Regions from separate parts of the Streptomyces sp. 8N114 genome, predicted to be linked through region 3. Evidence: predicted binding sites of a transcription regulator. Region 3 holds the regulator's gene; each other region holds the start of a gene.
The links. The regulator HspR, encoded in region 3, represses chaperone genes until heat shock. The targets are predictions, from matches to a motif close to TTGAGNNNNNNNNNCTCAA.
Positions count from the first base shown of each region.

Region 1: a site for HspR is predicted at 1,477-1,495, ahead of lon (endopeptidase La). Genes of this name have one in related genera too.
Region 2: a site for HspR is predicted at 1,569-1,587, ahead of dnaK (molecular chaperone DnaK). Genes of this name have one in related genera too.

Region 1 is NZ_JBQQBT010000001.1:408,618-412,158, reverse strand. It holds gene ACTWQF_RS01800 (response regulator transcription factor) at 1-601, opposite strand, end outside; gene ACTWQF_RS01795 (spermidine synthase) at 671-1,384, opposite strand; gene lon (endopeptidase La) at 1,518-3,541, shown strand, end outside.
Region 2 is NZ_JBQQBT010000004.1:115,258-118,798, forward strand. It holds gene ACTWQF_RS11320 (phosphocholine-specific phospholipase C) at 1-603, shown strand, start outside; gene ACTWQF_RS11325 (L,D-transpeptidase family protein) at 776-1,513, shown strand; gene dnaK (molecular chaperone DnaK) at 1,655-3,529, shown strand.
Region 3 is NZ_JBQQBT010000022.1:86,649-90,189, reverse strand. It holds gene clpB (ATP-dependent chaperone ClpB) at 1-142, opposite strand, end outside; gene ACTWQF_RS30245 (D-alanyl-D-alanine carboxypeptidase family protein) at 365-1,312, shown strand; gene ACTWQF_RS30240 (heat shock protein transcriptional repressor HspR) at 1,376-1,849, opposite strand; gene dnaJ (molecular chaperone DnaJ) at 1,851-3,062, opposite strand; gene grpE (nucleotide exchange factor GrpE) at 3,090-3,541, opposite strand, start outside.

The DNA of each region.
Region 1 (3,541 bases), on a different contig from region 3:
GCTCGCGCGAGAGCACCGCGCGGGGCGAGTGCGCCAGGCACACCAGCAGATCGAACTCGGTGGGGGTCAGATGCACATCCTCACCCGTGACCCGCACCCGCCGCTGCGCGTGATCGATCTCCAGCTCCCCGAGCCGGAGTATGCCGCTGCGCGGCGTGTGCGCGGCCAGCGTCGCGCGCTCCACCCTGCGCAGCAGTACATGCACCCGCGCCGCGACTTCCCGCATGGAGAACGGCTTGGTCATGTAGTCGTCGGCGCCCACACCGAGGCCGACCAGCATGTCCGTCTCGTCGTCCCGCGCCGTCAGCATCAGCACCGGCACCGGGCGCTGGGCCTGTACCCGGCGGCAGACCTCCAGGCCGTCGAAGCCGGGCAGCATCACATCCAGCACCAGCAGGTCCGGCTGCCACGCCTCGGCGGTGTCCACTGCAGCGGGCCCGTCGCCCGCCGTCTGCACCTGGAAGCCCTCGGCCCGCAGCCGTCGCGCGATGGCGTCGACGATGGTGGGGTCGTCCTCCACGACGAGGATGCGACGCTGGGCGCCCGGGGTGGTCGCGGCAGCAGCGCCGCCAGGTGTCTGAGTGGTGTTCTTCTGGTCCATACGACCCCGCCCCTGTGGCTCTTCCGGCTTTCCTGGGACAGCAGCGTAAGGGCCTGCTGACGGCTTCGGCTACGCCGGTCGTGCTGCGAAGTGGACCACGTCGGGGACGCCTCGGGCGACCGGGATCTCATCGGTCCTAACGCGGCAGAATCCCGCATTACGCAGACATCCCTCGAATGTCGGTGACGGTTGCGCCGACCACACGGCCAGTACTCCGCCCGGCGCGAGGGCCGCCCGGCAGGCGGTCAGCCCGGCGGGGGAGTAGAGGGAGGCGTTGTCGTCGGTGACCGTCCAGTCCGGGCCGTTGTCGATGTCCAGACACATGGCGTCGAAGCGTCGCCCCGCGGCTGCCGACTCGTGCACGTACGCCACCAGGTCGGCCTCCACCAGCTTCGTACGGGCGTCGGCCAGGGCCTGGCCGGAGATCGCGGAGAGCGGCCCCGTGCGGTGCCAGTCGAGGATCGCGGGTTCCCGCTCGACGACGCTGATCCGGCCCCAGCGCGGCTCGCCCGCCGCCTCGGCCAGCGAGAAACCGACCCCCAGTCCGCCGATGAGCAACCGCGGTCCGGCCCTCCCGGCGAGCTCGTCCAGCGCCGCACGCACCAGCAGCCGCTCCGAGCGTCCGTCGGAGGTGTCCATCAGGAAGCACCCGTTGGCGATGATCTCGTAGTGCGCTCCCCGCTGCCGCAGCACCACCTCGCCGTACGGACCGTCCCGCCGCTCCACGGTGACCGGCGCCGACTCCTGGGCCGCTGAGATCGCAGCACTGGCTGACTTCGACATGGGGGAAGGGTAGGACGATCGCCGTCGATCCTCGATCGCTGACAGCGAACAGATCTCCCGGAAGCAGGGGAACATACGCAGCCTCAAAAGCATTGAGTGGGTATTACTCAACTTGCCTGCCTAGGGAGAGATCATGGCTGCTGAGTCCCCGGAGTCCACACCGCTCACCCTGCCTGTGCTGCCCATCGACGCCGAGGACGGCGTGGTGCTGCCGGGAATGGTGGTGCCGCTGGATCTCTCGGACAGCGACGTGAGGGCCGCCGTCGATGCCGCGAAGTCCGCGGCCTCGGACGCGCCGGACGGTGCGAAGCCCCGGGTCCTGCTGGTCCCGCGGGTTGAGGGCAACTACGCCGAGATCGGCGTCGAGGGCCGGGTGGAGCAGATCGGACGCCTCGCCGACGGCGACCCCGGCGCACTCATCCGAGGTCTGCGCCGGATCCGCGTCGGCACCGGGACGACAGGGCCCGGAGCCGCACTGTGGGTGGAAGGCACGCCGGTCACCGAAACCGTGCCCGACCCTTCCCCGTCCTCCGGCCCAGGAGGCGCCCCCAAGCCCGGCCAGGTCGCCGAGCTCATGAGGGAGTACAAGGCCCTCATCACCGACTGGCTGCGCAAGCGCGGCGCCTGGCAGGTCGTGGACCGGGTGCAGCAGATCGACGACGTCGGCCAGCTCGCCGACAACGCCGGCTACTCCCCGTTCCTGTCCACCGAGCAGAAGCTGAAGCTGCTGGAGACCACCGAACCCGTCGAGCGGCTGAGGATCGCCACGGCCGCACTGCGCGAGCACCTGGCCGAGCAGGACGTGGCCGAGTCCATCGCCAAGGACGTCCAGGAGGGCGTCGACAAGCAGCAGCGCGAGTTCCTGCTGCGCCGCCAGCTCGACGCGGTCCGCAAGGAACTGGCCGAGCTGAACGGCGACCCCGAGGACGAGAGCGAGGACTACCGGGCCCGCGTCGAGGCCGCCGACCTGCCCGAGGAGGTCAAGAAGGCCGCCCTCAAGGAGGTCGACAAGCTGGAACGCTCCAGCGACCAGTCGCCGGAGGGCAGCTGGATCCGCACCTGGCTCGACACCGTCCTGGAGATGCCCTGGAACGAGCGCACCGAGGACGCCTACGACATCTCCGGCGCGCAGGCCGTCCTGGACGCCGACCATGCCGGGCTGCAGGACGTCAAGGCGCGCATCACCGAGTACCTGGCTGTCCGCAAGCGGCGCGCCGAGCGCGGCCTCGGCGTCGTCGGCGGGCGGCGCGGAGGGGCGGTGCTGGCGCTGACCGGGCCCCCCGGGGTGGGGAAGACCTCGCTCGGCGAAAGCGTCGCCCGCGCGATGGGCCGTAAGTTCGTCCGGGTCGCGCTCGGCGGCGTCCGGGACGAGGCGGAGATCCGCGGCCACCGGCGTACCTACGTCGGCGCCCAGCCCGGCCGTATCGTCCGTGCCATCAAGGAAGCCGGTTCGATGAACCCGGTCGTGCTGCTGGACGAGGTCGACAAGGTCGGCTCCGACTTCCGCGGCGACCCGGCAGCGGCGTTGCTGGAGGTGCTGGACCCGGCGCAGAACCACACCTTCCGGGACCACTACCTGGAGGTCGAGCTCGACCTGTCGGACGTCGTCTTCCTGGCCACCGCCAACGTCCTGGAGGCAATCCCGCAGCCGCTGCTCGACCGGATGGAGGTCGTCGAGCTCGACGGGTACACCGAGCACGAGAAGATCACCATCGCCCGGGACCACCTGCTGCCCCGTCAGCTGGAGCGGGCCGGCCTGGAGAGCGGCGAGGTCACCTTCGAGGAGGCGGCACTGCGCAAGCTCGCCGCCGAGTACACCCGCGAGGCGGGCGTCCGTTCCCTGGAGCGGTCGGTCCAGCGGGTGTTGCGCAAGGTCGCCGCCAAGCACCAGCTGGGCGAGGCCGAGTTGCCCTACACCGTCGGGGTGGACGTGCTGCGTGAGCTGATCGGCCGTCCGCGGCACACCCCGGAGGCCACACAGGATCCGGCGGAGCGGCGTACGGCGGTGCCGGGCGTGGCTACTGGTCTCGCCGTCACCGGTTCGGGGGGTGACGTTCTCTTCGTGGAGGCGTCGCTCGCCGACCCCGAGACGGGCGCCTCCGGGCTCACCCTGACCGGCCAGCTCGGCGACGTGATGAAGGAGTCCGCGCACATCGC
Region 2 (3,541 bases), on a different contig from region 3:
GTGCTGCCCAAGCAGGAGGCGGGCTCCCGGCCCACCCGTCCGCTGCCGTACGCCCCCCTGGTGGACGGCGCGGCCAAGCCGGCGGAGGGGAAGTTCACCCTCACCTTCGGCGGCGGCAAGTCAGCGGGCGCCTTCTTCCTCGTCACCTCCGCCAACCGCACCGACGGCCCCTGGACCTACAGCACCGAGGCGGGCAAGCAGCTGTCCGACACCTGGAACACCGCCCATTCCGGTGGTAGCTACGATCTCACGGCCCACGGCCCGAACGGCTTCCTGCGCACATTCAAGGGCCCGGGCAAGCAGCCCGGCCCGGAGGTGACGGCGCGGCACCTCGCGAAGAGCGGCGACATCGAGCTGACCCTCACCAACGCGGGCGACACCGACTGCGGTCTCACGGTGGCCAACGCCTACGGCGGCGCCAAGGAGACCCACAAGGTGCGCGCGGGGGCCACGGTCGTGCGCACCGTGAGCCTGCGGGACAGCAAGCGCTGGTACGACCTGACCGTCACCTCCGACACCGACGCGGACTGGCAGCGCCGCCTCGCCGGCCACGTCGAGACCGGTGAGGTTGGCGTCAGCGACCCGGCCACGCTGACGGACTGACACCTCTCGCCGCCTCGCCCCACCCGGAGTCGCCCCCTGCCGCACCCGGTATTCCTGCCCCGCCCGGAACGGCTCCGGGCGGGGCAGGAAAAGGGGGAACTCGTGTGCGGCGGTCAGGTGAATCCGCAGCGTTCCGCGCTGTATTCGCAGCATCGGGGGCAGATGCCCGTGCATGCCACCGAAGAATTTCCTTCCCCCCGCGCGTAAGGCCCAGGCGCCCGCCCTCGCGCTCCTGTTGCTGCTCGGCCTCGCCGAAGCCGTACCCTCCCAGGCGCTCGCCCCGCACTCGGCGGGGGAGGACCAGGCCGAGGAACGAGCCTGCTCCATGAGAACCGGCCCGCAGCAGCGGGAGGTCGAGAGATATCTGGGCCTCCCGGTGGACGGCCGGCAGTCGCAGCGGGACTGCGCGGCGATCCAGCGGTTCCAGGAGCAGGAGGGCGTGCTGCCCGCGGACGGCTTCGCGTCCCCCGCCACGTATCGGGCGCTGTACGCGCGCTGGGCGGCGGGGCATCCGGAGAAACTGCTGGCGGACAAGCACTGTCGGCCGGCCCGCGGCCGGGTGGTCTGTCTCGATCTGACCCACCAGGTGATGTGGCTGCTCAAGGGGCGGAAGGTCGTCCTCCGCGCGATGCCCGCCCGCAGCGGCGCCCGCGGGTACGAGACGCGCACCGGACACTTCCGCATCCTGCGCCGGGTGCGGTACGACTATTCGGTCCTCTACCGCCAGCAGATGCCGTTCAGCCAGTACTTCAGCCGCGGCCAGGCTTTCCACGGCACGCACAAGAACATCTACAGCCCGCCCGGCTCCCACGGCTGCGTCAACCTCCGCTACGAGGACGCGGAAAACCTGTGGAGATGGCTGCGGATCGGCGACCGCGTCCGTATCTGGGGCCGCAAGCCGGCGGCGTGACGGGCCCCTCCACAGGTGCTGGGGCGGATCAGGGTCCGAAAGCGCGCTCCCTCGCTTGACAGTAAGCGACTCAACTTTTATGCAAGATGTAGAGGCACCTGGAGAGCGGCAATGGTGGGGGACGCAGGAGAGGAGACTGAGGTGGCACGCGCAGTCGGAATCGATCTCGGTACGACCAACTCGGTGGTCTCCGTCCTGGAGGGTGGCGAGCCCACCGTCGTCACGAATGCGGAAGGCGCCCGGACGACGCCCTCGGTGGTGGCGTTCGCCAAGGGCGGCGAAGTGCTGGTAGGGGAGGTCGCCAAGCGGCAGGCCGTGACCAACGTGGAGCGCACGGCACGCTCGGTGAAGCGGCACGTGGGCGAGTCGGACTGGCGCTTCCCGGCGTCCGGCAGCGTGGACGGCAAGCAGTACACCGCACAGGAGATCTCCGCGCGGGTGCTGCAGAAGCTCAAGCGGGACGCGGAAGCGTTCCTCGGGGACGAGGTGACGGACGCCGTCATCACCGTGCCCGCCTACTTCAACGACTCCCAGCGCACCGCCACCAAGGAAGCGGGCGAGATCGCCGGGCTGAACGTCCTGCGGATCATCAACGAGCCGACCTCCGCAGCCCTCGCCTACGGGCTGGACAAGGAGAACGACCAGACGGTCCTCGTCTTCGACCTGGGCGGAGGCACCTTCGACGTCTCGCTGCTGGAGATCGGCGAGGGCGTCGTCGAGGTGAAGTCCACCTCCGGCGACACTCATCTGGGTGGTGACGACTGGGACCAGCGGGTCGTCGATCATCTGACGAAGCAGTTCAAGAACAGCTACGGCGTCGATCTGGCCCAGGACAAGATGGCGGTGCAGCGGCTGCGTGAGGCGGCCGAGAAAGCGAAGATCGAACTATCCGCCACGACCGAGACGACGATCAACCTGCCGTACATCACCGCCTCGTCCGAGGGGCCGCTGCACCTGGATGAGAAGCTCACCCGGGCGCAGTTCGAGCAGCTGACCTCGGACCTGCTCGAACGGTGCGAAGGCCCGTTCCACAGCGCGGTCCGGGACGCGGGGATCAGCGTCTCCGACGTCGACCACGTGATCCTGGTCGGTGGTTCGACCAGGATGCCCGCGGTGACGGACCTGGTGAAGAACCTCACCGGCAAGGAACCGCACAAGGGCGTCAACCCGGACGAGGTCGTGGCCATCGGCGCCGCCCTCCAGGCGGGCGTGCTCAAGGGCGAGGTCAAGGACGTCCTGCTGCTGGACGTCACCCCGCTGTCCCTCGGTATCGAGACCAAGGGCGGCGTCATGACCAGGCTGATCGAGCGGAACACCACGATCCCCACCCGGCGCTCGGAGATCTTCACCACCGCCGAGGACAACCAGCCCTCGGTGAACGTGCAGGTCTTCCAGGGCGAGCGGGAGATCGCCGCGTACAACAAGAAGCTCGGCATGTTCGAGCTCACCGGGCTCCCGCCGGCGCCCCGTGGCGTACCGCAGATCGAGGTCGCCTTCGACATCGACGCCAACGGCATCATGCATGTCTCCGCCAAGGACCAGGGGACAGGCAGAGAACAGAAGATGCAGGTCACCGGCGGCTCCAGCCTGCCGAAGGACGAGATCGACCGCATGATGCGGGAGGCCGAGCAGCACGCCGACGAGGACCGCCGCCGGCGCGAGGCCGCCGAGACCCGCAACCAGGCCGAGACCCTCGTCCACCAGACCGAGAAGTTCCTCGCGGAGAACGAGGACAAGGTCCCCGCGGACACCCGCTCCGAGGTCGAGGCAGCGGTCGGTGACCTCAAGGAGAAGCTGAAGGCGGAGTCCGCCGACAGCGACGACACCGCGGCGATCCGCGCCGCCACCGAGCGCGTCAGTACGGTCAGCCAGAAGCTGGGCCAGGCCATGTACGCGGGAACCCAGCCCGGTGCCCCCGGCCCCGACGGCGCGGGCCCCGCCGGTGGCGGCACCGGCGGGGAGGAGGACGTCGTGGATGCGGAGATCGTCGACGACGAGAAGGGCGGCTCGCGCTGAGCCGCCGCCGAG
Region 3 (3,541 bases):
CCTGGATGTTCTCGTTGTCCTCGCCCGTGAGCAGGGCGAGGAGCAGATGGGCCGGCGTGATGTCGGGGTGGCCGTCGGTCACCGCCCGGTCGTTGGCCGCGCTGATGGCGTCCCGGCTCTTGTTGGTCAGCTCCGCGTCCACTTCCTGCGCTCCTCCTCCAGTGCTGTCCGTAGGCACCGGGCGCCCCTGCGTCCCGGCTGTGCCCGTGCCCCGCGATGGCACTTGCTACCTACAGCATGCAACAAGTTGAGTCTATTCCACTCAATTCGCATAGGTCTACTATCACTCTTAGTTCCCGGCCGCTTCCTGACCCGGGTACCCGCCCAACGAGCCGCATCGCAGCGGCATTTGGAGCTGACAGAAGTGAAGATTGGCATTGCTGGCACCCACCGTGTCGCCACGGTGATGCTCACCTCCGGAGCCGTGCTGACGACGGGCGCGCTGGCCGCCCCGGCCGCCACGGCGTCCCCCGCCGCCACCGCCGCGCCCGCTTCGGCGCCGGCCGCGGCCCACGTACGCGCCGCCGCGGCGAAGCCGTCCATCACCGCCCGCGGCGGCTATGCGATGAACAGCGGCACGGGGAAGAGCCTTTACGCCAAGGCCGCCGACACCCGGCGTTCCACCGGCTCGACCACCAAGATCATGACCGCCCGGGTGGTGCTGGCCCAGAAGAACCTCAACCTGAACCGCAAGGTCACCATCCAGAAGGCGTACAGCGACTACATCGTCCGCAACACCGCCTCCTCGGCACGGCTGATCGTCGGCGACAAGGTCACCGTCCGCCAGCTGCTCTACGGACTGATGCTGCCCTCGGGCTGCGACGCGGCCTATGCGCTCGCCGACACGTTCGGCAAGGGCAGCACCCGCAAAGCACGGGTGAAGTCCTTCATCGGCCAGATGAACACCACGGCCCGGAACCTCGGCCTGAAGAACACGCACTTCGACTCGTTCGACGGCATCGGCAAGGGCAGCAACTATTCCACCCCGCGCGATCTGACGAAGCTCGCCCGCAACGCGATGACCTACTCGACCTTCCGCTCGACCGTGAAGACCCGCTCCACCAAGCAGAAGACGGTCACCAAGAGCGGCGGCTACCGCTATATGACCTGGACCAACACCAATCCGCTGCTGGGCGGCTACTCGGGGGCGCTCGGCGTCAAGACCGGCTCCGGGCCCGAGGCCAAGTACTGCCTCGTCTTCGCCGCCGAGCGTGGCGGCAAGACGCTGATCGGCACCGTGCTGGCGTCTTCCTCCGCCACGAACCGCACCAAGGACGCCACCAAGATCCTGTCCTACGGCTTCAAGCAGTAGGCCCTCATCCCTTGCCCCCCGGTGTGGGCGCCGCCCACACCGGGGGCCGGGGGCCCGAGAGGGCTACTCCCTCGGTTTGGGGCGCCAGACGACCAGCGCGCTGGACTGGCGCACATCCTCGTACGGCACCAGATCGCGCCGGTACGAGGCATGCACCTGCGCCTCGCGCTGCTGCATCGCCGCCGCGGCGCCCTCGACCGCGGCGGACAGCTCCGCCACCCGCTGCTGAAGCGCCGCGACCTGGTTCTCCAGTTCGATGATCCGCTTGATCCCGGCGAGGTTGATGCCCTCGTCCTGGCTGAGCCGCTGCACCTCGCGCAGCTGCTCGATGTCCCGCGCCGAGTAGCGCCGGCCCCGCCCGGGCGTGCGGTCGGGCGAGACCAGCCCCAGCCGGTCGTACTGCCGCAGGGTCTGCGGGTGCAGACCCGAGAGCTGGGCGGCGACCGAGATGACGTAGACCGGAGATTCTTCCGTCAGCTCGTACGCCGCAGAGCGCCCAGCCGCGAATGCTCGTCTGCGTCCGTCCCGGCCGTCCACCTCAGTCTCCCTTCGCTGCCTTGAACAACGCGGCCCGCGGATCCTCTCCCGCTGTCGCGTCCCGGTAGGACTCCAGGGAGTCCTTCGCCTTGTCGGCCAAATTCTTGGGCACCGCGACCTCCACTGTCACCAGTAGGTCGCCGCGGGTTCCGTCCTTGCGGACCGCGCCCTTGCCCCGGGCCCGCATGGTGCGCCCGGACGGCGTACCCGGCGGGATCTTCAGCGTGACGGGCGGCCCGCCGAGCGTGGGGACCTTCACCTCGCCGCCGAGTGCGGCCTCGGGGAAGGTGACCGGCACGGTGACCGTCAGATTGTCGCCCTTGCGCCCGAACACCGGGTGCTTGTCGACGTGCACGACGACATACAGGTCACCGCTGGGTCCGCCCCGCTCGCCCGGGGCGCCCTTGCCGCGCAGCCGGATGCGCTGCCCGTCGGTGACGCCCGCGGGAATCCGGACCTGCATCGTCCGCGAACTGGTCGCCCGCCCGGACCCCTTGCAGGTGTCGCACGGGTCCTGCGCGATCAGGCCGCGCCCCTTGCAGTCCACGCACGGGTCGGTCAGCGAGAAGCCGCCGCCCGTGCCACGCGAGACCTGCCCGGTGCCCACACAGGTGGGGCAGACCCGCGGGGTGCCGTTCTTGTCCCCCGTTCCGGCGCACTCCTTGCACGCGGCGCTGGAGGACATCCGCAGCGGGACCGTGGCCCCGTCCACCGCCTCGGTGAAGCTGAGCGTCACCTCGGACTCGATGTCCTGGCCGCGCCTGGGCTGCGTACGGGTCCCGGTGCCGCCGCGGTTGAACAGCCCGCCGAAGACGTCGCCGAGCCCGCCGCCGAACCCGCCCGGTCCGCCGGCACCGCCGCCCCCGCCCTGACCGCCACCGAACAGGTCGCTCAGGTCGAAGTTGAACGTTCCGGCGCCGCCGGGCCCGCCCGGACCGCCGCCCGGCCGACCCTGCCTGTCGAAGAGGGCACCGTTGCCGAAGAGGGTGCGCGCCTCGTCGTACTCCTTGCGCCGCTTCGGGTCGCCGAGCACGTCGTACGCCTCGGAGGCGTCCTTGAAGCGCTCCTCGGCCTTGGGGTCACCGGCGTTGGCGTCGGGGTGGTTCTCCCGGGCCAGCTTGCGGTACGCCTTCTTGATCTCGGCTTCGGTAGCGTCCTTGGGGACGCCGAGGACCTTGTAGTAGTCCTTCTCGATGAAGTCCTTGGTACTCATCCTCGACGTCCCTCCTCCCGTACGCGGTCAGCCCTCGTCCGGGCCACCGTTCTCCTCTTCAGCGGCCGACGTCTCGGCACCGGCCTCGCCCTTGCCGCCCGTACCGCCGGCGGCACCGGGCTGCGGCTCGGCGACCCCGACCCGTGCGGGACGGATGGTCCGTTCGCCGATTCGGTACCCGGGCTGGAGGATCTGCACGCACGTCGTCTCCGTGACATCCGGAGAGTACGAGTGCATCAGCGCCTCGTGGACCGTCGGGTCGAAGGGCTCGCCCTCCTTGCCGAACTGCATCAGGCCCATCTTTGCCGCGACCATCTCCAGCGACTCGGCGACCGACTTGAAGCCGCCCACCAGCTCACCGTGGTCCCGCGCCCGGCCGATGTCGTCCAGCACCGGCAGCAGCTCCGTCAGCAGGTTCGCGACGGCGATCTCCTTGACCGCCACACGGTCCCGCTCGACGCGGCGGCGGTAGTTCTGGA